3 regions of the Cobetia sp. MC34 genome follow, and region 3 is predicted to be linked to each of the others. Evidence: predicted binding sites of a transcription regulator. Region 3 holds the regulator's gene; each other region holds the start of a gene.

Evidence for each region. Region 3 encodes LexA, which represses DNA repair genes until DNA is damaged. Its sites were predicted from a motif close to TACTGTNTANNTANACAGTA; they were not measured.
Region 1: the regulator LexA is predicted to act here: its motif matches at 8,201-8,220, upstream of IZU87_RS05075 (YqiA/YcfP family alpha/beta fold hydrolase).
Region 2: the regulator LexA is predicted to act here: its motif matches at 7,071-7,090, upstream of recN (DNA repair protein RecN).

The regions. Positions count from the first base shown of each region.
Region 1 covers NZ_JADPPY010000006.1:52,232-62,343, forward strand. Annotated here, with positions in the region: gene cysN (sulfate adenylyltransferase subunit CysN) at 1-938, shown strand, start outside; gene IZU87_RS05050 (globin domain-containing protein) at 1,104-2,321, opposite strand; gene norR (nitric oxide reductase transcriptional regulator NorR) at 2,515-4,287, shown strand; gene cmoB (tRNA 5-methoxyuridine(34)/uridine 5-oxyacetic acid(34) synthase CmoB) at 4,402-5,430, opposite strand; gene cmoA (carboxy-S-adenosyl-L-methionine synthase CmoA) at 5,462-6,208, opposite strand; gene pgi (glucose-6-phosphate isomerase) at 6,413-8,116, shown strand; gene IZU87_RS05075 (YqiA/YcfP family alpha/beta fold hydrolase) at 8,380-9,132, shown strand; gene parE (DNA topoisomerase IV subunit B) at 9,347-10,112, shown strand, end outside.
Region 2 covers NZ_JADPPY010000010.1:60,801-70,912, reverse strand. Annotated here, with positions in the region: gene dapB (4-hydroxy-tetrahydrodipicolinate reductase) at 521-1,327, opposite strand; gene IZU87_RS07600 (esterase-like activity of phytase family protein) at 1,538-2,566, shown strand; gene dnaJ (molecular chaperone DnaJ) at 2,730-3,881, opposite strand; gene dnaK (molecular chaperone DnaK) at 4,051-5,973, opposite strand; gene grpE (nucleotide exchange factor GrpE) at 6,177-6,800, opposite strand; gene recN (DNA repair protein RecN) at 7,177-8,847, shown strand; gene fur (ferric iron uptake transcriptional regulator) at 9,066-9,488, opposite strand; gene IZU87_RS07570 (outer membrane protein assembly factor BamE) at 9,567-9,995, shown strand; gene IZU87_RS07565 (RnfH family protein) at 10,088-10,112, opposite strand, start outside.
Region 3 covers NZ_JADPPY010000001.1:76,219-86,330, reverse strand. Annotated here, with positions in the region: gene pyk (pyruvate kinase) at 1-984, opposite strand, end outside; gene topA (type I DNA topoisomerase) at 1,757-4,399, shown strand; gene IZU87_RS00355 (DUF6586 family protein) at 4,399-4,878, shown strand; gene IZU87_RS00350 (hypothetical protein) at 5,131-5,370, shown strand; gene lexA (transcriptional repressor LexA) at 5,489-6,118, opposite strand; gene IZU87_RS00340 (TetR/AcrR family transcriptional regulator) at 6,699-7,376, shown strand; gene IZU87_RS00335 (L,D-transpeptidase) at 7,376-7,918, shown strand; gene nagZ (beta-N-acetylhexosaminidase) at 8,178-9,323, shown strand; gene IZU87_RS00325 (mechanosensitive ion channel family protein) at 9,372-10,112, shown strand, end outside.

The DNA.
Region 1 (10,112 bases), on a different contig from region 3:
ATTCCGAGACGCGCTTCAACGAGATCGTCGCCGAGTATCAGGAATTCGCCAACAAGCTGAATGCGCCGGACATCCGCTTCGTGCCGATGTCCGCGCTCAAGGGCGACAACGTCGTCAATCGCAGCCCGGCACTGGACTGGTACACCGTCGATGGCGAAGCGGGCCCGTCACTGCTGGAGGTGCTGGAAACCGTCGAACTGACCCACGACCAGAACCTCAGCGATCTGCGCTTCCCGGTGCAGTACGTCAATCGTCCCAACCTCGATTTCCGCGGTTACTGCGGCACCCTGGCGGCCGGTGTCGTGCGTCCGGGAGACAGCGTCAAGGTGCTGCCGTCCGGCAAGACCTCGACCATCGAACGCATCGTCACCTTCGATGGTGATCTCGAGATCGCCTACCCGGGTCAGGCCATCACCCTGACGCTCGACGACGAGATCGACATCTCGCGTGGCGACTGGCTGGTGGCGGCGGATGCCGAACTGCCGCTCTCCAATGCACTGGAAGCGGATGTCGTCTGGATGCACGAGAAGCCGCTGCAGCCGGGCCGTCAGTACGATATCAAGCTGGCGACCCGTGACCTGACCGGCCAGGTCAGCGCCATCGACTACCTCTACGACGTCAACACGCTGGAGCATCACGAGGGCGACAGTCTGGCGCTGAACGCCATCGGCCGCGTCCAGCTCGAGCTGACCCAGGCGGTGCCGGTGGACGACTATCGCTCAAGCCCGGGGACCGGCAGCTTCATCGTCATCGATCGTCTGAGCAACGTGACCGTCGGCGCGGGCATGATTCGCGGCGTGGGTCGCTCCGGCACCCAGGCCACCACCCAGCAGACCGACTGGGCCGCGTTTGAAGCCGACCTCAACGCGCTGGTGCGCAAGCACTTCCCGCACTGGGAAGCCCGCGATGTGCGCGAGCTGCTCGGCCGCACCAACTGATTCCGTCCTGTAGCGACAGCAGAATGGAAGTCAGCGAAATACCAACAACAACGCTGGACACGCAATAACAACACGGCCTGCTGGAATGAAGCCGGAGAACGCAAAAGCCCCCATGGCCGCAAGGCGATGGGGGCTTTTTGCATGGTGCGGCTCACACCTGGCGCATCAGGCGACAGCAGTGTCGATGGCGAGTGGGGCGGAGGGGCCGAAATGCTCGTGGTGACACTGGGTGAGCGGTACGCCGATACGGCTGAGGTGCTGGATCATGCTTTGCATGAAGCCATGCGGGCCGATCACGAAGGCCTGCAGCGACTCGGCGCTGGCACCGGTCGCGGCGATCTGCTGCGCCAGCCAGTCGCGCTCGATGATGCCCAATTGCGCATGGGGCGGCAGCGTCTCGGCCTGTTCGTAGCAGACCTGATAATGCAGCTGCCTTGGATACTGCGCGACCAGCGCCTTGAGGGTGGCGTCGAAGGCATGCACCTCGGGATTGCGCGCCGCATGCAGATAGATCACCTGGCGGCCTGCTGCCAGCGCCGCCGTCAGCAGCGGCAGCATAGGCGTCTGGCCGACACCCGCCGACAGCAACAGCACCGGGGCATCGGCGCTCTGCGGGGCAGCATGCTCGAAGGTCAGCTCGCCGGCTGGCGGCAGCAGTTCGATCTCGTCACCTGCCTTCAGCGCATGCAGGTACTGGCTGGACTGGCCATGGGCCTCACGCTTGACCGAGATGCGGCAGAAGCGCTCGTCCGGCGCGTGGGACAGGCTGTAATGGCGATGGATCACGCCCTGCGGTGTCGTCAGGCGCATGCCGATGTACTGGCCCGGCAGGAAGGAGAACATCGGGCCTTCCACCGGCGCCAGGTACAGCGAGCGAATCTCGCGGCTCTCGTCCTGTGTGCGCACGATGCGGAAGCGGCGCAGCCCCTGCCAGCCGCCGCGGGTAGCGGCGAAGCTGTCGTAGCGGCCCTGCTCGGCGGCGATCAGCACAGCGGCCAGTTCCCCGTAGAGGGCGCCCCAGGCATCGGCGATCTCCGGCGTGACGGCGTCCCCCAGCACCTCGCCGATGGCGGTCATCAGGCACTCGCCGACGATGGGATAGTGTTCCGGCAGGATATTGAGCGAGACATGCTTGCTGACCACGGGCGCCAGCAGGCGGTCCACCGCCTCACGCGAGTGGCGTGCGCCGACATAGGCGAGTACGGCGCCGGCCAGCGCACGGGCCTGGCCGCCGCTGGCCTGGTGGGTCTGGTTGAACAGCGGCTTCACCTCGGGATAGCGCTCGAACATCAGCGGATAGAAGCGCGCCGTGATGGCATTGAGATGCTCGGCGACGACGGGAGCGGTGGCGGCGATCAGGTCTTCCTGGGCGTTGGTCAGCATGACGATACCTCTGATTGATGTCCCTCCCTCTATGGCAAGGGGCGTGCCAACTCTCGAGGCCAGTCGTCATGCACTCTGCAGGTCTATGATGTCAAAATGACATGGTCATGTGGCGTGTTCTAATGACATCAAGCGTGTCATGATGACATCAATCTTCAGCCCTCTCACTCCCGATATCCGCAAGGATGACCGCATGCCCGATGCCCTCTTGCCCCTGAACGATACGCCGGTCGCGGCCGTGAACGCCTGGCTCGCCGCCTGGTTGTCCCGCGAGGAGGGCGGCGAGCGGCGAGCGCTGCCATGGACGCGTCTGCTGGCCGCGATCATGCAGCAGCTGCCCGGTGAGGCGGCGACCCTGATGCGCTACCTGCCCGAGCGTGACGAGCTGTTGCCACTGGCCACCTACGGCCTGCCTGCCGAGGTGCGTGGGCGACGCTTCGCGCTGGCGGAGCACCCGCGGCTCAAGGCGATCGCCGAGCACACGGGAGTGCATCGTTTCGCGCTGGACAGCGACCTGCCGGACCCCTTCGATGGCCTGCTGGGGGACGTGCATGGGCCGGATCTGCTGGTGCATGACTGCGCCGGTATCGCGCTGCGCGAGGGCGATACACTGCTGGGGGTGATGACCTTCGATGCGCTGACACCGGGAGTGCTGGCCCCGCTGGAATCGTTGTGCGCCTCTGCGAGTACGGACGAACTGGCACTTCCGCTTCAGGAGTTGCAGGCCTGGTTGTCACTCCCCGCACACTGTCTGTCGCTGTCACTACGACAGGAGTGGGCCGCGGTCGGCAGGTCAGGGCTTTCGGCACCGATGGTGGTCTCACCGACAGGCATGGCGTCACAGAGTGCCATGGCCTGCCCGCAGCGTGGCCCGGCGATGGCCAGGCTCGAGGCCCAGCTGGAGGCGGTCGCCGATACCGAGATGACGGTGCTGGTGCAGGGCGAGACCGGCGTGGGCAAGGAGGGCGTGGTCCAGCGTCTGCACGACGCTTCGCGGCGGGCTGCGCGGCCGCTGGTACGCATCAACTGCGCCGCCTTGTCGCCGGACTTGGTCGAAAGCGCGCTGTTCGGGCATCGGCGTGGCGCCTTCTCGGGCGCGACCCATGATCACCGTGGCCACTTCGTGATGGCGGATGGCGGCACCCTGCTGCTGGATGAGATCGGCGAGCTGCCGCTGGCGCTGCAGCCCAAGCTGTTGCGGGTACTTCAGGAAGGCGAGCTGCAGCCGCTGGGCAGCGATCGCGTGGTCAAAGTCGATGTGCGCGTCATCGCGGCCACCAATCGCGATCTCGAGGCGGAGGTCGCCGCCGGGCATTTCCGTGAAGACCTCTATCACCGCCTGAGCGTCTATCCGCTCAGGGTGCCGCCGCTGCGTGAACGCGGGCGTGCGGACCTGCTGGCGTTGGCCGGCACCTTTCTTGAGCACAACCGTACGCGCCTCGGGCTGGGCAATCTGCGCCTGACGCCAGCGGCGGAGCGCCTGCTGTGCGACTACCCCTGGCCCGGCAACGTGCGTGAGCTGGAGCACTGCCTGAGCCGCGCGGCCCTGCATGCCCGGCTCGCGCATGGTGCTCACCCGACTCGCCTGCGCGCCGATGGGCGCCAGCTGGTGGTGATCACGCCGGAACTGCTGGGGTTGGAGGTCAACGCCGAGGTGTCGCTTGAACGGGCCGCCAGCGTGGCGCAGGAGGTTCAGGGCGCGCAGGTGGGGAGGGTGGATCAGACAGGAAGAGCGAGTCAGATGGCAGGAGCGAGTCAGACAGGGGAAGGAAGCTCTGCACCGCGCACCGCCTGGCAGGACGGCGACGAGACGCTGGGGCTACGCGATGCCACCGAGGCATTTCAGCGTGAGCACATCTCGCGGGTCTGGCAGGCGAGTGATCGCAACTGGGCGGAGGCGGCGCGCAGACTCAAGGTCGATCGCGGCAACCTGTACCGGCAGGCGCAGCGTCTGGGAATTGTCTGAGGAGAGAAAAGAAAACGGCGATGCTCATGGAGCATCGCCGTTGTTGTATCTCTGCCGCCGCCGGCCCTGGCGCGACGAGAAGTTCGTGTCTCGAACGCGCGTGCAGACGCCAGCTCAGGCGCGAGTGGCGATCAGCACCGCACGCCGCGGCGCCGGGTGGCCTTCGCGGGTCAGGCTCGGGTCAGCGGGATCGAGGAAGTCGCTCAGCGAGTGGTAGGTCATCCAGTCGGTGGCACGCTGCTCGTCCAGGGTGGTCACGGCTTCATCGACGATGCGCACGTCCTTGAAGCCGGCGCGCTCGCACCAGTGGGCCAGCGCCTGTGAGGAGGGCAGGAAGTAGACATTGGGCATCGCGGCGTAGCGCTCGCCGGGCATCAGCACCGTCGTCACGTCACCTTCCACCACCAGGGTTTCCAGCACCAGCTCGCCGCCAGGACGCAGGGTGTCACGCAGCTGGAAGAGGTGGTCCATCGGCGAGGGGCGATGATAGAGCACGCCCATCGAGAATACGCTATCGAAGGCGCCCATCTTCGCTGGCACATCCTCGATGCCCACCGGCAGGAAGTGCAGATTGCGGCCCCGGGGGTGGTCCGCGCCGATGAAGTGGCGCACGGCATGGAACTGGCAGTAGAAGCGCGGTGAAGGGTCGATCACCAGCGTGAAGGCCGCGCCTGCACCGACCATGCGCCAGCCGTGGTAGCCATTGCCGCCGCCGACATCCAGCACGCGGCGATGGGTGAGATCCGACAGGTGCGGCGCGAGACGCTGCCACTTCCAGTCGGAGCGCCATTCGGTGTCGATATGGATCTCGTCGAGCTGATAGGGGCCCTTGCGCCACGGCATCATCGCACGCAGCAGGTTCTCGCTCTGGCGCAGCTGGCCGCTAGTCAGGCCAGTCGGGAAGCGTGCACCGACCCGGTCGGCATCCAGCTGTACATCGCGCGCGTCGGGCAGGGCGGGCAGCTTTTCCAGCGCGCCATGCCAGGCCTTGAGGTCGGCATGACGCTTGCGGTCCAGGCCATTGGCCAGTTGCTCGGGCAGGGCGCCCAGCCAGCGGGCGAAGCCGTCGCCGACGGCGCCTGGCTCACAGGCAAGCTCGGTGAAGGCACGGTAAAGGTCGCGGTCATACGGGGAAATGCTCATGCGCTGGGTCGGGTCCGTGCAGGCGTGGCGGTCATTCGGCGGCTTTGAAGGCGACCATCGATGCGAAATTCAGGTATTGCAGCCAGGTATGGCTGCGCTGGAAGCCGGCGCGCGCCAGGCGCTCGTGATGCGTGCTCAGGCTGTCGGGCTTCATCACGTCCTCGAGGGCCTCACGTTTCTGGGAGATTTCCAGATCGGAGTAGCCGTTGGCGCGCTTGAAGTCATGATACCGTTCGATCAGCCAGGCATTCTCGACCGGATCATCGCTGATGATCTTCTCGGAGAGGATCAGCACGCCGCCGGGTTCCAGTGCCGCGAACAGCTTGTCGATCACGGCGTCGCGATCTTCCGGCGGCAGGAACTGCAGCGTCAGATTGACCACGATCATGCCGGCCGGCTGATAGTCGAGGGTGCGAATATCGGCTTCGGTGACGTTGATGCGATGGTCGGGGAAGGCCTCGGCGAGTTCGCGGCTGGCGCGCTCGACCATCGGTCTGGACAGATCGACGGCCTCGATCTCGATATCCTCGGCGGCCATCTCGCGGGCCAGCGCCATGCTGGCAGCACCCAGTGAGCAGCCCAGATCATAGACCCGCGCGCCGGGACGCAGGTGAGCGCGGGCCATCAGGCCCAGCATGGCGATGATCTGACCGTAACCCGGCACCGAGCGGCGCAGCATGTCCGGAAAGCAGCTGACGACCTGCTCGTCGAAGGAGAAGCTGGCGACACGGTCAAGGGGTGTCGTAAATATCGCGTCACGGTAAGATGCATCACTCATGGATCAAGGCTTCATCGGGCAGTGGGCCAGGGCGACATGCCTGTGGCCGAGGACCGGCCGGGCAGAGCGCCCCGTCGGGCCCGCCATTCTACGCATTCGGCGCCCGTGACGCACCCGTCACGGCCGGCGGGTGATGCCTCCATCAATCGATTTCAGGCCGGGCCATGCAGGGCCGGTCATTACACTTCAAGGAGAGAGGTGGCCATGTCCACTCAATCAGCGGCACGTTCTGCGCGTCGTAATACCCAGGCCTGGCAGGCTCTCGCGCGCCATCATCAAGAGCAGATGGCCGATGTGCATCTGAAGGACCTGTTCGCCGAGGATGCGGCGCAAGGGCGTGACCGAGTGGCGACCTTCACGCGCTCTGCCGCGGGGCTGCGTCTGGATCTCTCCAAGCAGCGCCTCAAGGGCGAGACCCTGGAGCTGCTGCTGGATCTGGCGCGCGAAACCGGCGTCGAGCAGGGCATCAAGCGCCTGCTGGCCGGTGAGCATGTCAATCGCTCCGAAGACCGTCCGGCGCTGCACGCCGCGCTGCGTCTGCCGCGCTCCGCCAGCCTCGAGGTGGACGGCGAGGATATCGTGCCGGCCATCCACGAGAGCCTCGAGCACCTGGCCGAGATGGTCGACACCTTCCACAGCGGCCAGTGGCGCGGCGCCACCGGCAAGCCGATCACCGACGTGGTCAACCTCGGTGTCGGTGGCTCGGACCTGGGCCCGCTGATGGTCTCCAGCGCCCTGAGCGATTGCCGTCCCAAGGACATCCACGAGATCGGCGTGCACTTCGCCTCGACCATGGATGGCTCCCAGCTGGCGGATTATCTGGAGTCCTTCAGCCCGGAAACCACGCTGTTCATCCTGTCCTCCAAGTCATTCTCGACCATCGACACGCTGTCCAATGCCCGCACCGCGCGCGACTGGCTCAAATCACGCCTCGACCCGGAAGGGCGCCTGGAAGCGCTGATCAACCGCCAGCACTTCATCGGCGCTTCCGCCAAGCCGGAGAAGATGACCGAGTGGGGCATCGCGCCGGAACATCAGCTGCTGTTCTGGGATTGGGTCGGCGGCCGCTATTCGCTGTGGGGCACCATCGGGCTGCCCATCGCCCTCAATGTCGGCATGGACAACTTCCGTCGCCTGCTGGCCGGGGCGCATGAGCTGGATGAGCACTTCCGCACCGCGCCGCTGGAAGACAATCTGCCGGTGCTGCTGGCGCTGGCCGGTATCTGGAACAACAACTTCCTCGATATCCGCGCCCATTCCATCCTGCCCTACGACGGTCGTCTGGAATACTTCGCAAGCTACCTCGAGCAGCTGGAGATGGAATCCAACGGCAAGTCGGTGACCAACGATGGCGAGATGATCGACTACTCGACCTGTCCGGTGCTGTGGGGCCAGCTGGGGCCGAACGCCCAGCACGCCTTCTATCAGCTGCTGCATCAGGGCACCCAGGCGGTCGAGTGTGACTTCATCGCGCCGATGTGCCGTTATGATCACGTCGAGGACGCCGAGACACGCGCCCACCTCAAGGCACAGCACCGCCTGACGCTGGCCAACTGCTTCGCCCAGTCACGTGTACTGATGCTGGGCGATGACGCCATCCCCGGTGATGAGGCGCAGCCGAACCACAAGCGCTACCGTGGCAATCAGCCGTCGACCACGCTGCTGCTGGAGACGCTGACACCGGAAACGCTGGGTGCGTTGATTGCACTCTACGAGCAGAAGGTCTTCGTTCAGGCCACCATCTGGGATATCAACCCTTTCGATCAGTGGGGCGTGGAGCTGGGCAAGCAGATCGCCACCGCCACCGAAGCGACCATGACTACCGGCGAAGGCTTCGAGACGCTGGATGCCTCCAGTCGTGCGCTGATCGAAGCGGTGTGGGCAGCGCAGGATCAGGACCCACGCTGAGCCCAGAGTGGATGTGAGTGAGAGTGTGTGAGTGAGGGCATGCTGATATGCCATGGAAGACGAGCGGCGACGTCAGTCGTCGCTCTCTGTTGATTTATACAGTATTCTCGCTATCCTATAAGCGAATCAATCGTTTACACTAGACAGCACGACGCGGAACGTCGAAAACCCTGCTTCCAGCGTATGAACGCTCGTGAGATGCCCAGCCATCTTGAGGCGTGGGAGGGGAGGTTTCGCGGTCTGACGTGTTGTCGGGAGTGCTGATGGCCAATTCCCCCTTTCCGTCAGATACGGCAGCGATGCACGCCACCGCGCCCGTCAAGGGTCTGCTGTACTTGCACGGCTTCAATTCGGCCAGTTGTTCGCCCAAGGCACGCTTGATGCAGCGCGCGGCAGAGCAGTTCGGCCTGCCGTGCGTGATGCCGGACATCCCCCCGGAGCCCGGCGCGGGTCAGGCGGCGGTCAACGCGGCCTATCTCACGTTGTGTGAGCGCCTGGCGCTGGACCCCGCAGACCCTGCCTGTGACGACGCCATCATGGTGATCGGCAGTTCCATGGGCGGTTTCCTGGCCACCTGGCTGGTCGCGCGTGAGGCCGCACGCCTCGAGGGGCCGGCTGGTCCTTCTCAGAGCGTCTGGCGTCAGGGGCCGCGCAGTGTGCTGATCAATCCGGCCGTGCGTCCCGCGCGACTGGTCAGCGAATGGCTCGGCTCGGTGCATGCCAACCCCTATACCGGCGTGACGTTCACCGTCACCGAGGATTTCGGGCCCGGACTGCTCGCATTGGAAGCGGAGCCGGTCACGGCGCAGCGCACCCTGGTGCTGTTGGCGACGGCCGATGAGACATTGGATGTCAATGATGCCGCAGGGCTCTATCAGGGAAGTCGCTTGATCATCACGCCGGGTGGCGATCACGGCTTTGCGCAGCTGGCGGAATACCTGCCGGCGATCATGGCGCATGGCGGGCACCGGCTGGCCCCCGCCACCGCAGCGGCGATGCATGTCGCGCCGGACTAGCAGGTCATGCGCGTGGTGCTTTCTGCTACGAGACACCACGACCTGGCTGGGCACGGCACCTCTTGGCACGACATGGATTGGCACGACATGGCAGGGCGTTCGATGCTGAACGCCAGGCGCCGGTCTCTCATTTTTCAGGAATCCGTTGTCCGTCTCGCGCACGTGAAATGGCGAGTCGGATGGCGGACGTCAACACCAAGGACACAAGGCTGCGATGAGTCAGTACAGCGCCAGTTCCATTGAGGTCCTCTCCGGCCTCGAACCGGTCCGCAAGCGGCCCGGCATGTATACCGACACTTCTCGGCCCAACCACCTGGCGCAGGAAGTCATCGACAACTCCGTCGATGAGGCGCTGGCGGGGCACGCGAAGGAAATCCGCGTGCGCCTGCTCGAGAATGGCGGTATCGAGGTCGGCGATGACGGTCGTGGCATGCCCACCGACATCCACCCCGAGCATGGCGTGACCGGCATCGAGCTGATCCTCACCAAGCTGCACGCGGGGGGCAAGTTCTCCCAGGACAGCTATCGCTTCTCCGGCGGCCTGCACGGCGTGGGCGTCTCGGTGGTCAATGCGCTGTCGACGCGTCTGGAAGTGGAAGTGTGCCGCGATGGCCTGCGTCAGCGCATCGCCTTCGAGAATGGCGAGAAGGCCGAGGAGCTGACCCAGATCGGCACCGTCGGCAAGCGCAATACCGGCACCCTGGTGCGCTTCTGGCCGGACGAGAGCTACTTCGACAGCCCGCGCCTGGCGATGCCGCGTCTGCGCCACCTGCTGCGTGCCAAGGCCGTGCTGTGTCCGGGCCTCAAGGTCGTGCTCATCGAGACCGATGGCAGCGAGACGACCTGGCACTACGAGGATGGCCTGCGCGATTACCTGCTCGGCGCCACCGATGGCTTCGAACGCCTGCCGGAATCGCCCTTCGTCGGCCATTTCGAGGATGAGGAGCACGGGGTCGACTGGGCGATCCAGTGGCTGCCGG
Region 2 (10,112 bases), on a different contig from region 3:
CGGCATTCGCCGAGCCTGTGTCCCGCTGCCGACTTCTGCCAGGTGCCTGTCACTGGACAGACGCGCGCCAGAAGCGGCAAATTCAGGTTGCAAAAAAGCGGGACGAAACCGAAAAATCAGGTTTCATCCCGCTTGTTATCATTCTTCGGAATGCTGCTGGCCCGAGCGCTGCCAAAACGGCAACCAATAGGGCGGCCAAGAACGTGGCCAAATTGGGTAGAGATTACCGGAATCCTTGAGTGCTGACCACCCCGCGCATGCCCCGCCAGCAGGCGACAGGGCCCACGATACGGTCGTTTCGTCGCCGCGGTCAGCTTGACGAAACCCTTGGCCGAGCCGGGACACTGCACAGCGCTTGTAAAGCGAGGCAGTCCAGCGGCGCAAGGCGGCCAGAATGGCTCACGCGTGCGCCGCATCCTGCCCACCGAGACAGCTTTCAAGAAATTCTCCTGAATGTCGCCAGACTGTCATCTCAGCGCTTGGCTCTCCATTCCGCTCCCCACTTTGCTCTCCACTTCGCTCACTTGAGCCCCAGCACATCCTGCATGTCATAGCGGCCGACTTCGCGTCCTGACAGCCATTCGGCCGCGCGTGCCGCGCCCTTGGCGAAGGTCATGCGGCTCGACGCCTTGTGGGTGATCTCGATGCGCTCGCCTTCAGTGGCGAACATCACGGTGTGCTCACCGACGATGTCACCGGCACGCACGGTGGCGAAGCCGATTTCCTTGTCGGTACGCGGGCCGCACTGACCTTCACGCGCGAAGACACCATGGGTGGCGAGATCACGTCCGATGGAATGTGCCACGGCCTCGCCCATCGCCAGCGCCGTGCCGGACGGGGCATCGACCTTGTGGCGGTGGTGCGCCTCGATGATCTCGATGTCATAGCCGGCATCGCCGAGGGCACGCGCGGCGGTCTCCAGCAGCTTGAGGGTCAGGTTGACGCCGGAACTCATGTTGGCCGCGAACACGAAGGGCACGCTGTCACGGTAGCCATCCAGCTGCTCGAGCTGCTCCGGCGTGAAGCCGGTCGTGCCGATCACCATGCGCTTGCCGTGCTCGGCGCACAGCGCCAGGTTGGCCAGCGTCACCTGCGGTGCGGTGAAATCGATCACCACATCGAAGTCATCCACCACGGCAGCCAGACTGTCGCTGGCGACCACGCCCAGACGGCCCTGACCGGCCAGCTCACCGATGTCGACGCCCGCCAGGGAGCTGCCGGATTCGACGATGCCCGCCGCCAGCGTCAGACCTTCCACTGCACCGACGGCCTCGACCAACGTGCGTCCCATGCGTCCGGCGACGCCCATGATTGCGATACGGGTCATGCTGACTCCTGCCTGTTGTGGGTCTTGAGGGTGACAGCCCGCGAGCATGCCCCGAGCGTGCCACCTATGCTGTGCCACGAGTATATCAGCCGCCTGCAGTGTTGGCTGACGTCATGTATTTGTGCCGGTTACGCGCTAGAGTAGCCTCGTACCAGGTTGTCTCCTGTTGATCGTCATTTTTCTCATCACCGCTCAGTCTCCGGAGTCAGCATGCCTGCACGCCAATCCCCCGCCTCGCGCCGCTGGCGCATGCTCCAGACCCTCGCTGTCACCACGGCGCTCGCCGGCCTGTTGAGCGCCTGCGGCGTTCACCCGCGCCCCTACACGCTGGCATCGCCGGAACAGAAAAGCGAGTTCCCGGAAATCCAGTGGTGCGGCACGCTCAGGCTGCCGGGCAAATGGCTGGATGACACCCCCGTCGGGGGCCTGTCGGATATCGGCTGGGACCAGGACGAGTCACTGCTGTATGCCGTGTCGGACCGCGGCTGGCTGCACCGCCTGCGGCTCGCCTTCCGTCACGGTGAGCTGGTCGGGGCCAAGGCGCTCAACACCTACACCCTGCGCGACGAGACCGATGTCTCGCTGCGCGGCGCCCTCAGTGATGCCGAGGGCCTGCAGCTGCTGCGCGCGAACAATGACCGCCGCGGCGATTCCCGCCTGGTGATCAGCTTCGAGCAGCAGCCACGCGTCGAGCACTTCCTGCCCAGCGGCCTGGCCGTCAGCGAGCCCTTCACCCCGATGGGCGCACGCGGTGCGGCGCCCAACAACGGCATGGAAGCCCTGACCCTGCACCCGGAATACGGCATGCTCGCCGGACTGGAAGCCACGCCGGAAGGCATGAGCGACGGCATGACGCGCATCTTCAGCCTCGACGACAAGCACGAGTGGAGCTACCCGCTGGCCAGCGACACCGGCTCGAGCCTGACCGCGATGGAGATGCTGCCCGACGGTGACATGCTGATGCTGGAGCGCGCCTTCTCACCGCCCTTCCCGCTGGTGATCAGTCTGCGCCGCGCGCATCTCGGTGAGCCCGGCACCCAGGCCGAGGTGCGCACCCTGGCACGCCTGTCGAGCGGCGATGGCTGGTCGCTGGACAACTTCGAAGGGCTGACGCATCTGGAAGGCAATCGCTTCCTGATGATCTCGGATGACAACTTCAGCAGCTTCCAGACCACGCTGCTGAGCTGCTTTGCCGTCATCGAACCCGAAGCCTTCACGGCTGAATCAGCGCCGGAATAGCCATGTCCCCGGGCTGCGTTACTGGACTGAGCCACTGGTCCGAGTTACCAGAATGAGCCACCGAGCCTGAAACGCGAGAGCCCCGCACTCGAGGAGTCGAGTACGGGGCTCTCTGGCATGAAGGCCATCCACGGGGCTGACCCGCGGACGGCAAGGCGAACGCCTAGGGCTTCATGTCTTCGAAGAACTTCTTCACGCCATCGAAGAAGCTGTTCTCCTTCGGTGAATGGCTCTTGCCGGTATCACCAAGGCTCTGCTGGAACTGACGCAGCAGCTCCTTCTGCTCTTCATTCAGGCTGACCGGGGTCTCGATGACCACCTTGCACAGCAGGTCCCCGGCGGGGCCGCCGCGCACCGGCTTGACGCCCTTGCCGCGCAGACGGAACAGCTTGCCGGTCTGGGTCTCGGCCGGAATCTTCAGCACGACACGTCCGTCGAGGGTCGGCACGTTGAGCTCGCCGCCCAGCGCCGCATCGACGAAGCTGATCGGCACTTCACACTGCAGGTGACGACCATCGCGCTTGAAGATCTCGTGCTCGCGCAGGTTGACCTGCACATACAGATCACCTGACGGCCCGCCGTTGACACCGCCCTCGCCTTCGCCGTTCAGACGGATGCGATCGCCGGTGTCGACGCCCGGCGGAATCTTGACCGAGAGGGTCTTGGATTCCTGGACGCGGCCTTCGCCGTGACACTTGCGGCACGGCACGCTGATCTTCTCGCCACGACCGTGGCAGGTCGGACACGCCTGCTCGACCGCGAAGAAGCCCTGCTGCATGCGCACCTTGCCCATGCCATTGCAGGTCGGACAGGTCTCCTTGCTGGAACCCGGCTCGGCACCATCGCCATCGCAGTGGCCACAGGCCGCCAGACGCGGCACGCGGATATCGACCGTGGTACCGGCGACCGCCGATTCCAGATCGAGGTCCAGGTTGTAACGCAGGTCGCTGCCGCGCTGCGGAGCGTTCGGGTTGCGACGACCACCGCCGCCACCGAAGATGTCACCGAAGACATCGCCGAACACATCGCCGAAGCCGCCGGCACCACCACCGCCAAAGCCGCCGCCACCGAAGCCACCGCCGCCCTGACCATCGACACCGGCATGACCGAACTGGTCATAGGCGGCGCGCTTGTCAGCATCGGACAGCACTTCGTAGGCTTCAGAGACTTCACGGAACTTCTCGGCCGAAGTTTCATCATCCGGGTTGCGGTCCGGGTGATGCTTCTGGGCCAGGCGTCGGTACGCCTTCTTGATGTCCTTGGTGTCGGCGCCACGCTCGACACCAAGCACTTCGTAATAATCACGCTTGGACATGGATCAGGTCCGCCTGGATTGCTGGCAGCCTGAGGCTGCCGGTCTGTTCTGGAATGCCGGTTGTCACCGGTGGCTCGCGGCTAGCGCAAGGCGCCACCGATGCAAACGACAACGCGGGACACCTTCACAAGGCTCCCGCGCTGTCATCAGACGTCGTTCAAGAAATCCCTCAGGACTTCTTGTCGTCGTTGACTTCCTCGTACTCGGCGTCAACCACGTCGTCGTCCTGCTTCTTGCCAGCCTGACCTTCGGCAGCCTGCTCACCCTGGGCGCCCTGCTCGGCGTAGAGCTTCTGCGCCAGGTTGCCGGACGCTTCGGTCAGTGCATCCAGCTTGGCCTGGATCGCATCCTTGTCGTCGCCTTTCAGGGCTTCTTCCAGCTCGGAGATCGCCGTCTCGATGGCTTCCTTCTCGCTGGCTTCGGCCTTGTCACCGGCTTCGGTCAGGGTCTTCTTGGTCGCGTGAATCATGCCGTCGGCCTGATTGCGCAGCTGGACCATTTCCTCGAACTTCTTGTCTTCGTCGGCGTTGGCTTCCGCGTCACGCACCATCTGTTCGATCTCGTCGTCGGACAGGCCGCCGGAAGACTTGATGACGATGGACTGTTCCTTGCCGGTCGCCTTGTCCTTGGCGGACACGTTCAGGATACCGTTGGCATCCAGATCGAAGGCGACTTCGATCTGCGGCACACCGCGCGGTGCCGGCGGAATGTCGGCCAGGTCGAAGCGACCCAGAGACTTGTTCTGCGCGGCCTGCTTGCGCTCACCCTGCAGGACGTGGATGGTCACCGCGCCCTGGTTGTCGTCAGCGGTGGAGAACACCTGGGACTTCTTGGTCGGGATGGTGGTGTTCTTCTCGATCAGCGGCGTCAGCACGCCACCCATGGTCTCGATACCGAGGGTCAGCGGCGTCACGTCCAGCAGCAGCACGTCCTTGACGTCGCCGCCCAGCACGCCGCCCTGGATACCGGCGCCGACGGCGACCGCTTCATCCGGGTTAACGTCCTTGCGAGCTTCCTTGCCGAAGAACTCGGCCACCTTGGACTGCACCAGCGGCATGCGGGTCTGACCACCGACCAGGATGACGTCGTCGATCTCGGAGGCGGACAGGCCGGCGTCGGACAGTGCGGTCTGGCACGGCTTCAGGGAGCGTGCGACCAGGTCGTCGACCAGAGACTCGAGCTTGGAACGGGTCACCTTGACGTTCAGGTGCTTCGGACCGGTGTTGTCAGCCGTGATGTACGGCAGGTTCACATCGGTCTGCTGAGCGCTGGACAGCTCGATCTTGGCCTTCTCGGCGGCTTCCTTCAGACGCTGCATGGCGAGGTTGTCGCCGGACAGATCGATGCCGCTGTCTGCCTTGAACTGGTCAACCAGGTAGTTGATCAGGTGCATGTCGAAATCTTCACCACCCAGGAAGGTGTCGCCGTTGGTGGCGAGCACTTCGAACTGGGTCTCACCGTCGACGTCGGCGACTTCGATGATGGAGATATCGAAGGTACCGCCGCCCAGGTCATAAACCGCGATGGTCTTGTCACCACGAGACTTGTCCATGCCGTAGGCGAGGGCTGCGGCAGTCGGCTCGTTGATGATGCGCTTGACGTCAAGACCCGCGATGCGGCCGGCGTCCTTGGTCGCCTGACGCTGGGAATCGTTGAAGTAGGCCGGCACGGTGATGACGGCTTCGGTGACTTCTTCACCGAGGTAGTCTTCCGCGGTCTTCTTCATCTTCTTGAGGATTTCCGCACTGATCTGCGGCGGAGCCATCTTCTTGTCTTTCACCTGCACCCAGGCGTCGCCGTTGTCGGCTTCGACAATCTTGTACGGCACCATCTTGATGTCTTTCTGAACCACATCATCCTTGAACTTGCGACCGATCAGGCGCTTGACCGCGAAGAGAGTGTTCTCCGGGTTGGTCACTGCCTGACGCTTGGCCGACTGGCCGACCAGAATCTCGTTGTCGTCGGTGTAAGCGATGATGGACGGTGTGGTGCGACCGCCTTCAGCGTTTTCGATGACCTTGGTTTTCTCGCCGTCGAGCACTGCCACACAGGAGTTGGTAGTACCCAAGTCAATACCGATGATGCGTCCCATAATCGTATACCTCGAATCTGTTGCTAGCCTGAAAGATAAGTCTGGATGTCGGCACCTTGTGTCGGTGCCTGAACTTGTTTCTCTAGATGGGGTCGCGTGTCAGGGTTTCAAGACCCGGCCGGGCAAATTTTCCCGGGCCGGATCGCCCTGAGCCCCCACAGGGCGCGATCCAACGCCTATCGGGCGTCGGGAGCGCGCAGGCCTCAGGAGACCTTGCTGACTGCCACCATCGCCGGACGCACCAGGCGGCCATTGAGGGTGTAACCCTTCTGCATCACGTCGATGACGCTGTTCGGCTCCGCGTCCGGGGACGGCACCATGGCGACAGCCTGATGGTATTCCGGATCGAAGGGCTCGCCGTGCGGATCCAGCTGCTCGACGCCTGACTTGTTCAGGGCATCCAGCTGCATTTTCAAGGTCATCTCGATGCCTTCGACGTGGGTCTTGGCCGCTTCGTCACCCGACATGGATTCCAGTGCCTTCTCGAGGGAATCCACCACCGGCAGCATTTCCTTGACGAACTTCTCCAGCGCGAACTTGCGCGCCTTCTCGGCGTCCTGCTCGGCACGACGGCGCGCGTTCTGCGCATCGGCAGCCGCACGCAGCGCCTGGTCCTTGGCTTCCTTGACGGCCTGCTCAAGCTCTTCGACTTGGGCGGCCAGCATCTCGGCTTCCGGGTTGTCCACCAGAGAGCCTTCGGCGCCGGTATCGTCGGCATCCAGTACGTTGTCGATCACTTCACCTTCCGGCGTTTCCGGCTGCGGCTCGGCATCGCGAGCGGCACGCTGAAGCTCTTCATCCATCGGGGTCTGCGGGTCCTGAGCCATGCTGATCTCCTGCGGGCCGGCGTCTATGCGCCATTGCCCTGATTCGTGGCCTGCTGAGCTTGTCGCGAAGCATCACGCGCACTGGCTGACAGACAGGCCATGAGTTGCCTTGAGAGGCAGCAAGGCCAGGCCATTGCTGCCGACTGAAAGTGTCAGTGCCTCTATATGGGGACAGCACATCGCTTCTCAAGCCTTGCCGCAGGCTTTTCTCCCCACTGAGTCCGGCATGGATTGAAGGCCACCCGAACGTGCTGTATAAAAAGCCATGTTCACTGTATAAACATACTGTATGGCGACACCGTAGCCCGCCCATCGAGTCCGGGTCCGCTGATGTTCCCCCAGCACGGCGTACGTCAAAGCCCCCTCAGAGGTAGTCATGCTGCTGCAACTCGCCATCCAAGATTTTGCCATCGTCGAAACGCTGGAACTCGATTTCCGCCGCGGCATGACCGCCATCACCGGCGAGACCGGTGCCGGCAAGTCCATCCTGCTCGGCGCCCTCGGCCTGTGCCTGGGCGAGCGTGCCGATGCCGGCAGCGTGCGCCATGGCGCCGACCGCGCCGACCTCATCGCGCGTTTCGATATCAGTGAGCTTGGCGACGCCCATCAGTGGCTGGATGAGCGCGAACTGGGCAGCGACGACTGCCTGCTGCGTCGCGTCATCACCGCCAGCGGCCGCTCCAAGGCCTGGATCAACGGCACGCCCTGCACCATCGCCGACCTGCGCGAGCTGGGCGAGCACCTGATCGACATCCACTCCCAGCACGCCCATCACTCCCTACTTAAGGAAGAGACGCATCTGCGTCAGCTCGACGAATATGCGGGCCTGGAGACTCAGGCTGCCCAGTTGCGCGAGGATTTCCGTCACTGGCAGGAGGCGCATCGTCGCCTCAAGCGCATGAGCAATGATGGCGATGAGGTGCGTGCGCGTCGCCAGCTGCTGCGCTATCAGGTCGAGGAGCTCGATGAACTGGCGCTGTGCGAAGGGGAGCTGGAAGCCCTGGAACAGGAGCAGGAAACGCTGGCCAATGCCGAGCAGATTCTGGCCGAGGCGCAGTCCGCCGCCGAGTGCTGTGATCACGACGAAGAAGGTGCGCTGTCACGCCTCAACCAGGCCCTGGCGCGCCTGGCGCATCTGCCGGGCAACGAACATGGCTCACTGGCCAGTGCGCTGGGCATGCTCGAGGAAGCGCGCATCCAGATAGAAGAAGCGGCGCGTGAACTGCATCGCTTCGTGGAAGTCACCGAACTCGACCCCGAGCGTCTGGCCTTCGTCGATGAGCGCCTGAGCCGCATTCATCAGATCGCGCGCAAGCATCATGTGATGCCGGACGAGCTGCATGGCCTTCATCAGCGCCTGAGCGAAGAACTCGACGGCCTGGGTGGCGATGAGGAGGCCATCGAAGCCTTGCGCGAAGAAGTGGCTCAGCGTCGCGAGGCCTGGAAGGGGCTGGCGAGCGAGGTGAGCGCCAAACGCGCCACCGCCGCCCCGCAACTGGCCAGCGACATCCAGGACCAGCTGGCCTTCCTCGGCATGGGCAAGGCCACCTTCGAGGTCGCCATCGAGGCGCGGGAGCGCCCGCAGCCCGAGGGCATGGAACGCATCCACTTCCGCATCAGCGCCAACCCGGGCCAGCCGCCACGTGCGCTGGCCAAGGTCGCCTCCGGCGGCGAGCTCTCGCGTGTGTCACTGGCGATCCAGGTCGTGGCCGCCAGTCGCTCGACCATCCCCAGCCTGGTCTTCGATGAAGTCGATGTCGGCATCTCCGGCGCTACCGCCGAGATCGTCGGTCAGCTGCTGCGTCGCCTGGGCGACAAGGGCCAGGTGCTGACCGTCACGCACCTGCCGCAGGTCGCCGCACAGGCGCATCAGCACCTGCATATAGAGAAGCAGGCCGAGAAGGACACCACCCGCACCCATATGGCGCTGCTGGATGAAAGCGGCCGCGTGCGCGAGCTGGCACGCATGCTGGGCGGCATTCATCTCTCCGAGCAGACCCTCGCCCATGCCCGCGAGATGCTCGGCGCTGCCGACAGCCGCCACTGAGCACTGTCGTCAAAGTCGCCGTCGCCGTCGCCGTCGCCGCTCATGCACTGCCAGCGACATCCATTCGTCCAATGATGCTCCTCAACAAGACGAACGCCAGAGTCATGGATTGAGGAAACATGAACGCCAGATACACGAACGGCCGCCCCTGAGGGCGGCCGTTCGTGTATCTGGCCGGAGAAGGCTCTCCGGCCACGTCATCCCTGACGCAACCCGCGTCAGCTATCGCTCTTGTCGCCCTTGGGACGCACGTAGAGCACTAGCGCATGCTCGACCAGCTCATAGCCGTGCTCCTCGACGATCTCGCGCTGACGGCGCTCGATCTCGGGATCACAGAACTCTATGATCTCGCCGCTGTCCAGACATACCATGTGGTCATGGTGTTCTTCCTGGGACAGTTCGAAGACGGCGTGACCGCCATCGAAGTTGTGACGCATCACCAGTCCCGCTGTTTCAAACTGGGTGAGCACACGATAAACCGTCGCCAGACCGACATCTTCGCCAGCCTCAAGCAACGCCTTGTACACGTCCTCGGCACTCAGGTGTCGATCCGTCGATTTCTCGAGGATCTGCAGGATCTTGACTCGCGGTAGGGTTACCTTGAGTCCCGCCTTGCGCAGTTCATGGTTCTGATCGGCCATGCTGGGGTACTCTTCGCAGTCGCTTGATGTATCAGGTATGATCGGCCAAGGCAAAACGATAGGGAATCTTCAGGGCAAATGCAAAACTTGATCAAAACAGTCGCCTTTTGCAGCGCCCTGTCGCTGCTCACCGGGTGCAGCTACTTCAGCGTCTACAAGCGCGACCTTCCTCAGGGCAACCTGATCAAGCCGGAAATGGTCGAGCAATTGAAGCCGGGCATGAGCCGCGAACAGGTCATCTACGTGATGGGCTCACCGCTGCTGACCGCCCCCTTCAGTGAGGATAGCTGGGACTACGTCTATCGCCTCAAGAAAGCGGATGGCGAAATCATCAACAAGCGCGTGACGTTGACCTTCGCAGGCGATTCACTCTCCAACATCGACAAGAGTGGCGACATCGACCAGGAAACCGTCATCGTGCCGGACCTGGACATCGACCCTCGCGCGGCACAGCCTAACCGTGCTGAACCCAAGGCAGGCGCAGCCGACCTGCCTGAAGAGCGCTGATCACTGTCCTCTTCACTCAGTGACAAGCCAGAAAAACAGCGGGGCACCTTTCAAGGTGCCCCGCTGTTTTTGATTCTCGCCTGTATCTCGTCTTACTGAGCGGCGCGAGCGGCCTTG
Region 3 (10,112 bases):
GCCGGCGGCGGTCTCGGCCGACAGCATCACGGCGTCGGTGCCGTCGAGCACGGCATTGGCGACGTCGAAGACTTCGGCGCGGGTCGGCAGCGGCGCGCTGATCATGGATTCCATCATCTGGGTGGCCGTGATGACCACGCGATTGAGGCTGCGCGCGCGGCGGATCATGCGCTTCTGCACGCCGATCAGCTGAGCATCGCCAATCTCGACGCCCAGATCGCCACGCGCCACCATCACGCCTTCACTGGCGAGGATGATGCCATCCAGCACGGCGTCGTCGGCCACGGCTTCGGCGCGCTCGACCTTGGCGATCAGGCCGATGTCACGACCTTCCTCGCCCAGCAGTTCACGTGCCAGCTGCATGTCGGCGCCGCTGCGCGGGAAGGACACGGCCAGATAGTCGACGCCGATATCGATGGCGGTCTTCAGGTCAGCCTTGTCCTTGTCGGTCAGGGCTTCGGCAGACAGGCCGCCGCCTTGCTTGTTGATGCCCTTGTTGTTGGACAGCTTGCCGCCGACCTTGACGGTGGTGTGGATCTCGTTGCCCTTGAGCTCATTGACCTCAAGCACCACACGGCCATCGTCGAGCAGCAGCACGTCGCCCGCGACCACGTCATCGGCCAGTTCCTGGTAGTCACAGCCGACACGCTCGACGGTACCTTCATCACGGCCCAGGCCGATATCGAGGATGAACGGCTGGCCTTCGCTCAGCTTGACGGCGGTATCCTTGAAGCGCGCGATGCGGATCTTCGGACCCTGCAGGTCGCCCAGCACGGCGACGCTGCGGCCCTGGGCGGCGGCGGCCTGACGTACGGCCTCGGCGCGCATGCGGTGATCTTCGGGGCTACCGTGGGAGAAGTTGAGGCGTACCACATCGACTCCGGCACGAATCATCGCGTCGAGCACACCCGGCTTGTCACTGGCAGGGCCGAGAGTGGCGACAATCTTGGTGCGGCGGATCGGGCCGTTGAACGCGTGCGGCATGAAAGCATACTCCTTGAACACTGGCGTGATGGACTGGCTGAAAACGCAAACCAGGTTGTTGTCATTTTACTACATTGAAGGCTGAAAGGGAGCCTGTCGAGTATCGTCGGCTGTCGTTGTCCATTCTCGTGATCACGATCGGGACTGCAAGGGGTGACGTGAAGTATGCCGAGCGATTGTTGCGAATACGTTGTCGCGGGTACGCGGACATGGGCTGGGGCGCTAGGGTATGCCGCGCTGCGCCATGCGGGCGCGGCCCGTCATTTCGACGCCTGACGGCCAGGCGTCGCATGCTCTCTGCGGCAGCGTCGTGGTGACCGCCCCGTCACGCCAATGTCCGCCGGCTGGCTTTCACTGACAGCCATTCCAGTGCTACCTATATAGTGGCAATACCCTGCTGGGCGAAATTTCCGCGCATCGGCCCAGCGCAGACCGTGCACCGGCCCCATGTATCGGGCCCGTTGACCGCTGCCATGCGCTGATGACCTATGCTCAAACCCGGCTCGGATGCCGGATTGCCACGACCACATGCCTGATGGCTGTCGATGTCATTCGGCGCAAGCCGCACGCTGACATGGCGGGTGGCATGGCAGGTCTCGAGGTTGTCGCAGAGGCGACCTGTCGAGCCGCCTTGTCGAGGCGTCAGTCTCAACATTGCTGGTCAGCGCTGAAATGCTGGGGTAGGGTAGGCGCATTTTTCGGCTGGGACAAAACCCAGCGCGACGAGTCATTCGCCGGCGCAATCAGCGCCGGCCAGGAGATGCGAGCAACCATGGGCAAGTCACTGGTGATCGTCGAGTCGCCCGCCAAGGCCAAGACCATCAACAAGTATCTCGGCAACGACTTCGTGGTGAAGTCGAGTGTCGGGCACATCCGCGACCTGCCGACCAGCGGTAGCGGCAAGCAGGCCACCGACCCCAAGGAACGTGCCCGTCAGGCGGCGGAGACTCGCAAGATGTCGCCCGAGGTCAAGGCGGCTCACAAGGCGCAGAAGGCCAAGACCCAGTTGATCCGCCGCATGGGGGTCGACCCGGAGAATGGCTGGGAGGCGCATTACGAGATCCTGCCCGGCAAGGAAAAGGTCGTTTCCGAGCTGACGCGTCTGGCCGAGAAAGCCGACACCATCTATCTCGCGACGGATCTGGACCGCGAAGGTGAGGCGATTGCCTGGCACCTGCGCGAGACCATCGGTGGCGACGATTCGCGTTACAAGCGCGTGGTGTTCAACGAGATCACCAAGAAGGCGATCACGGCGGCCTTCGATGAGCCGGGCGAGCTGAAGATGGATCGCGTGCATGCCCAGCAGGCACGCCGCTATCTGGATCGCGTCGTCGGCTTCATGGTCTCGCCGCTGCTGTGGGCCAAGGTCGCTCGTGGTCTGTCCGCCGGGCGTGTGCAGTCGGTTGCCGTGCGTCTGATCGTCGAGCGTGAGCGCGAGATCCGCGCCTTCATCCCCGAAGAGTTCTGGGATGTCCACGCTGAGCTGGCCGCCGCCAGTGGTGAAGCGATCCGTTTCGAGCTGGCGCGTCAGGATGGCAAGGCCTTCCGTCCGACCAGCGAGAAGGAGACGATGGACCGCATCGCGGCGCTGCGCACGGCCAAGCTCGCGATCACCAATCGTGAAGACAAGCCGACGCGCTCCAAGCCGAACGCGCCGTTCATCACCTCGACCCTGCAGCAGGCGGCCAGTGGTCGTCTCGGCTTCTCGGTCAAGAAGACCATGATGATGGCCCAGCGTCTCTACGAGGCGGGTTACATCACCTACATGCGTACCGACTCGACCAATCTGTCGGCGGACGCGGTGGCCACGGCGCGCGACTTCATCAGCGAAGAATACGGCAGCAACTACCTGCCGGAAGCGGCCAACGTCTACTCCAGCAAGGAAGGCGCCCAGGAAGCGCACGAAGCGATTCGTCCTTCCGAAGTGTCGCGCCGCGCCACCGATCTCGCCGGCATGGAGCGTGACGCCGAGCGCCTGTATGAGCTGATCTGGCGTCAGTTCGTGGCCTGTCAGATGCTGCCGGCCGAATACCTGTCCTCCACGCTGACCATCGAAGTGGATGGCTACGAGCTGCGCGCCAAGGGCCGTGTGCTCAAGTTCGACGGTTACACGCGTGTCATGAAGCCGATGGGCAAGAAGGAAGAGGACCAGTCGCTGCCGGACCTCGCCATCGGTGAGAAGCTGGACCTGGTCGAGCTGCAGCCGCTGCAGCACTTCACCAAGCCCACGGCGCGTTACACCGAGGCCAGCCTGGTCAAGGAGCTGGAGAAGCGCGGTATCGGTCGTCCGTCCACCTATGCCGCCATCATCTCCACCATCCAGGACCGTGGCTACGTGGCGCTGGAAAACCGTCGCTTCTATGCCGAGAAGCTGGGCGATATCGTCACCGATCGCCTCAGCGAGTCCTTCAAGGACCTGATGGACTTCGGCTTCACGGCGCGCATGGAAGACTATCTCGATGAGGTGGCCAACGGCGGGCGCAACTGGCGCGAGCTGCTGGACACCTTCTACGCCGAGTTCAAGGCCGAGCTGGACCACGCCCAGTCCGAAGAGGGCATGCGTCCCAACCAGCCGGTGCCGACGGACATCGCCTGCCCGACCTGTGGGCGTGAGATGCAGATTCGTACCGCCTCGACCGGGGTCTTCCTGGGCTGTTCCGGCTACAACCTGCCGCCCAAGGAGCGCTGCAAGACTACCATCGATCTGCTGCCGGGCGATGAAGCCGTGGCGGCCGATGCCGGTGAAGATGCCGAGACGGATGCGCTGCGCGCCAAGCGTCGCTGCCCGATCTGCGCCACCGCGATGGACAGCTACCTGATCGATGAGCAGCGCAAGCTGCACGTCTGCGGCAATAGCCCGGACTGTGTCGGTCATGAGGTCGAGGAAGGTCAGTTCCGCATCAAGGGCTACGATGGCCCGGTGATCGAGTGCGACAAGTGCGGCTCCGACATGCAGCTCAAGACCGGGCGTTTCGGCAAGTACTTCGGCTGCACCAACGAGAATTGCAAGAATACCCGCAAGCTGCTCAAGTCCGGTGAGGTGGCGCCGCCGAAGATGGACCCGATTCCGATGCCGGAACTTGCCTGCGTCAAGGTCGAGGACCACTACGTGCTGCGCGATGGCGCCAGTGGCCTGTTCCTGGCGGCCAGTCAGTTCCCCAAGAATCGCGAGACGCGTCCGCCGCTGGTCAAGGAGCTCAAGGCGCACGCCGACGAGCTGCCGGAGAAGTATCACTTCATTCTCGAGGCCCCGGATCAGGACCCGGACGGACGTCCGGCGCAGATTCGCTTCTCGCGCAAGGTCAAGGCTCAGTACGTCATGACCGATGAGGAAGGCAAGGCGACCGGTTGGAAGGCGACCTACGACAACGGCCGCTGGGTCGTCGAGGACAAGCGCAAGGGAGCCAAGAGCTGATGAGCCAGCGTGCCCGTACCAATCAGCTGCTGTATCAGGCTGAGTTGCTGCTGGCCCAGTCAGCAGCCTCTGGCGACGATGAGCATGCCGTGGCGCGTCGCATGGCCGGTGAAGAGGGCGCGCTCGCCCTGCTGGAGCTGGCGCTGGCGTCATTGCTGGAAGAATGTGCCGTGACGGCGCGCTGGCCGCAGGGTAGCTGGCGCGAGCGCCTGGCGTCGCCGCCGACGCCCATCGCCGAGGTCGAGCAGCTGCGCAGCCTGCTGGAGCGCCCCGACAGCTGGTTGTCTGAGCTGGTCGCGGATGTGACCCGCCTGCATGAAGAGGGCGGCGTCGCTCGCCGCGAGGAATCGCGTTCGCGTGGTGATGGTCTGATCATCGCGGCAGCCTCGAGCGCCTCGCTGGCCGAGCGTCTCAGCGCCGCCATCACGGCATTCAAGGCGCTGCTGCCGCAGCTGCGCGAGTCGAGTGTCGAGTGGTAGGTCAAGGCGTTGATCTGGTGCTGCACGCTGGTGATGACTGGCGCATGGCAATCGGGTGACGTTTCGCCTTCACGGGTGCTAGACTGATCGCATTGTGGCAAGCCCTGCATTCTCCGGTACGACCATGGCTCTGGCTGTGGTCGTACTTTTTTCTGCGTCGCTGATGGCAACGCGGTGCCGGGCTTGCCAGCCGTCGCGCTGACGATTACAACGACGCCGGTATCTCGCGAGATGCCGTGCAGGAGGAATGACGTGTCCGATCCCGCCGTACTTGAAATTGTGCAAATGGAAGATGGTGAAGTGATTCTGCGCGCCGCGGAAAGCGAAGGTGAGCCGCTGCTCAGCATTCGCATTTCGGACGAGGCTGCTGATCTGCTGCGTGACAATCGTTTCGAGGTCGCGCGTGAGATGATCGACCACGCCATCACCCGGACTCGCCTCTGGGATGGCGAAGAAGACGAGGACGAGCAGTCAGAAGGCATCGTGCACTGATTCATCGCTCGTGCTTCGCGCACAAAAAAACCCGCCTCGAGGCGGGTTTTTTTTGTGCAATGCGTGCGGCTTTTCTGCTGCTCAGAACTCTGCGAGAAAAGCGCTGCTGGTCAAGGCCTCAGTGCAGGCCACCATCGCGGATGACGCCCACCCCGAGACCCTCTATCTCCAGGCTGTCCGTGCGCAGGTCGACCTTGATCGGCGAGAAATCCTCGTTCTCGGCTTCCAGCCACACGTAGTGCCCGTCACGGCGGAAGCGCTTGACGGTGACCTCATCCCCCAGACGTGCCACCACGATCTGCCCGTCACGCACGCTGGTGGTGCGGTGCACGGCCAGCAGGTCGCCTTCCAGAATCCCCACATCCTTCATCGACACGCCGCGCACACGCAGCAGGTAGTCGGCAGCCGGCGAGAAGTAGTCGCTCGGCAGCGGACAATGACGGTCGATATGCTCGCTGGCAAGAATCGGGCTGCCGGCGGCCACTTCCCCGATCACCGGCAGGCCATCGTTGGCGCTGTCGTCGACGTCAGCCAGCGACGGCACGCGAATGCCGCGTGAGGTGCCTGGCACCATCTCGATGGCGCCCTTGCGCTTGAGGGCGCGCAGATGCTCCTCGGCGGCATTCGGCGAGCGGAAGCCCAGCGCCTGGGCGATTTCGGCCCGCGTCGGCGGGTAGCCAGAGGACTTGATGGTCTTGATGATGAAGTCGAAGACATCCTGCTGGCGCGGAGTAAGCGGCTGGGTCATGGCATTGCCTTTGGCCTGGGCGGCATCTTGAGCTGACGGCACGGGGTGTGCATCCATACAACTGTCATTGTATCCAGTCATGGCGGTCATGCAAGGCATCGTGGCTTGCGTGGTGGCCTCAAAGGGCAGGTAGTCGCCGGCTTATCGCTGCCTGGCGACTTTTCGTGCCGATATCCGAGGCATTCTTTCTTGAAGGGAATGTCTGGAAGTGAATGCCTGGAGGTGAATGTCTGGAGATGAATGTCTGGAGATGAATGTCTGGAGATGAACCCGGCCTGGCTCTGGCGGGGTGGTCAGTCACCGAGCATGACGAGCCCTTGAATCGGGATGGTCAGCGCTGAGGGAATATCAGGCTTGGCTAAACCTCTGGCGTTTGAAACGCGAGAGAATTGTCAGTCATGGCATGGCGCGCTAGAATCAAAGCGTTTCAAACGAATGTTCGCCGATGGTAGTGCTCACGGGTGTCATGATCGAACGCGCCTTGCGGTGAACCTGCACCACCTCATGAGAGAGTCGCCGCGCGGGGCTTGCGCCGTGACCTACGACTCCAGTCCTTTTCTACCTGACAAGGGTTCCGCCCATGGCCCAGACCGATACCGTTACCCGCATCCTCGATACTGCCGAGGTGCTGTTCGCCGAGCGCGGCTTCGCCGAGACCTCACTGCGTAACATCACCAGCAAGGCCAAGGTCAATCTGGCGGCGGTGAACTACCACTTCGGCTCCAAGAAATCGCTGATCCAGGCGGTCTTCGCACGCTATCTCGACCCGTTCAGTGAGCGTTTCCACGCGGCACTCGACAGCGTCGAGCAGCAATGCGCCGGGCGCCAGGTGCCGCTGGAGGTCCTGCTGGAGGTGATGGCGCGTACCGTGCTGGAGGTGCCGGCCGAGCGCAATAGCCTGCGTACCTTCATGCGCCTGCTCGGGCTTGCCTATACCCAGGGTCAGGGCCACATGCGGCGCTATATCCGCGAGCATTACGGCACGGTCTTCAGCCGCTTCGCCGAGCTTCTGAAGCTGGCGACGCCTGATCTGCCGGACAACGAGCGCTTCTGGCGTCTGCACTTCATGCTCGGCAGCGTGATATTCACCTTCTCGGGCCTGGATGCGCTGCGCGATATCGAGGAGGCCGAGTACGGCCATCACACCACGGTGCGCGAGCTGATCCAGCACATGCGGCCGGTGGTGGTCGCGGCGATGGCAGCGCCGTTGCCGGCCACGCTCGGAGATGGTGAGGCGGTCACCCAGGCGGCCAGCTGATGGCCTGCTGGGTAGCGGTGGATCTCTCGCGCCAGAGCCTTGAGATACGCAATGACGCGCCGAGTGGCAGTCGTGATGCGCCGCCCCCCGCGGCTGACCCTGACGCGCTGGTGCATGCCTGCGCGATCTCCAGCGGCCTCAACGGTATCGGCGAGCTCGACGGCAGCGGTTGCACGCCAACCGGCTGGCATGTGATTCGTGCCGCCATCGGGGCGGGCAATCCGCGTGGCGCCGTCTATCGCGGCCGGCGCTTCACGGGCGAGGTGTTCACGCCCGAGCTTGCCTTAGAGCATCCTGAGCGTGACTGGATCCTGACGCGCATTCTGTGGCTCAGCGGCCGCGAGCCCGGCGTCAATCGTGGTCGCAATGCCCGCGGCGAGCGGGTCGATAGCCTGCGCCGCTACATCTATTTTCATGGCACGCCCAGCACGGAGCCCATGGGGGTAGCGGCGTCCCACGGCTGCATTCGCTTGCGTGATGACGACCTGCTGCGACTCTTTGCCGAGGCTGTGCCCGGCACCCCGGTGCTGCTGCATGCCTGAAGGCGTTGGTGCCCGAGTCTGATACCCTCCATGAGCTGTCACCGGAACCTGGGTGACAGCCCCTTGCCGGGGCGCAGCTGGCCGCGACTGTTCGATAGGGGTTCAGTCGGCTAGAATTGCGCCTTTCCTCGCGCTGGCAGCCTGATTCATCACGTTTCTTCCAGGCTGCCGAGCCCCGTAAAAGACATGAAGTCCTGGCGGTCGTGATTCCTCTCTTCACGGGACATCACTGCCGCAGGCCATGGACAGGAAGGATGACATGACACAGCCACTGGGCTCCGTAATGGTCGATGTTGCGGGGCTGACCCTCGCCCGCGACGAACGTGAACTGCTGGCACGCCCTGCCGTCGGGGGCGTCATCCTGTTTGCGCGCAATTGCGCCTCTCCCGAGCAGGTACAGGAGCTGAGCCGCGAGATTCGCAGCGTCAATCCGCACCTGCTGATCGCCATCGATCAGGAGGGCGGGCGCGTCCAGCGTCTGCGCGAGGGCGTGACACGCCTGCCATCGATGCGCAGCCTGGCACAGTGCTGTCTCGGCCGTGACTGTGATGGCTGCGGCGAAGACGCCCAGGCCGCAGGCCTGGGTCTGGCACGCGATGCCGGCTGGCTGCTGGGCATGGAGATGGCAGCCATCGGCTGTGATATCACCTTTGCGCCGGTACTGGATATCGATGTGGCGGGCTCGACCATCATTGGCGATCGCAGCTTCGGCGCCACGCCGGAAGACGTCATCGCGGTGGGCGGCGCCTTCATCGACGGGCTGCAGGAGGCGGGCATGTCGGCCGTCGGCAAGCATTACCCGGGGCATGGTGGCATCTCGGCAGATACCCATCTGGAGCGCGTGGTCGATCCGCGGCCGTTCCGCGAGCTGCGCGAGCATGACCTCAAGCCCTTCGCGGCTCTCGCCGAGCGTCTGGGCGGCGTGATGCCGGCGCATGTGATCTATCCGGATTTCGATGCACGTCCCGCGGGCTTCTCGCCCAGCTGGTTGGGCCTGCTGCGCGAAGAGTTCGGCTTCAAGGGCGCCATCTTCTCCGATGATCTCGGCATGGCGGCGGCCGTCGCGGAAGGTGGCCCGGCAGAGCGTGCGCGCCTGGCGCTGGACGCCGGCTGCGACATGGCGCTGGTCTGCAATGACCCGGCCGCCGCGCGCGAAGTGCTCGACAGCCTCGATGACGATGAGCAGCGCCACCGTGGCAAGCGCCAGGCGCGGCTGCGCTATGCGCGAGCTCGCCCGACGCTTGATGGCCTGGTGGGGCTGGCACGCTGGCGGCGCACCCACGCGCGGCTCGAATCGATGGCGGCCAGTCAGGCATCACAGCAGGCTGCCATGCCCTCGGGCACGCTAGGCGCCGCTGACGCGTCTGACGCACGGTCGGCCTCTGAGTCCGGTAGCGCGCAATAATCAGGCACGCGGTGCCTTTTTCGAGTCGAAGACTGGCAAGGAATTCCCATGGCTGAGCAATCCGCCACCGAGGCTGCTGCCGACAAGCTGGCAGCGCCTGCCGAAGAGATGATCAATCAATGGGTCGAGCCGCTGCGCCAATGGGTCGAGCAGACCTTTGGTCTGCCGCTGTGGGGCATCAATCTCGCTCTGTTGCTGTTGGCGGTGCTGTTGCTGCACCTCATCGAGCGAGTGGTGCTCACCCGCCTGGCGGCGCATGCCGAGAAGAGCCGCAACCTGTGGGATGACGCCCTGGTGCATGGTCTGCGTCATCCCTTGTCATTCTGGCTCTACAGCATGGGGGTGTTGCTGGCGCTCGGCATCATCGCCGGCCAGTTCAGCCTCGGCGGGGCCGAGAAGTACCTGGGCACGGCGCGCCAGATCGTGACCCTGCTGGCGCTGGCCTGGGCGTTGATCCGCATGGTCAAGCGCTTCGAGGCGCTGCGCACCATGCCGCCGCCCGGCACCAACGTCAACGCGATGGATGCCACCACGGCCTCGGCGATCAGCAAGCTGCTGCGGGCGGTCGTGGTCGTGCTGGTGGGGCTGGCCATCCTGCAGAACCTCGGCGTCTCGCTGTCCGGGGTGCTGGCCTTCGGGGGTGTCGGCGGTATCGCGGTCGGCTTTGCGGCGCGGGATCTGCTGGCCAACTTCTTCGGTGCCCTGATGATCCATCTCGACCGGCCCTTCAAGGTCGGCGACTGGATCCGCTCACCGGACCGCGAGATCGAGGGCACCGTCGAGGATATC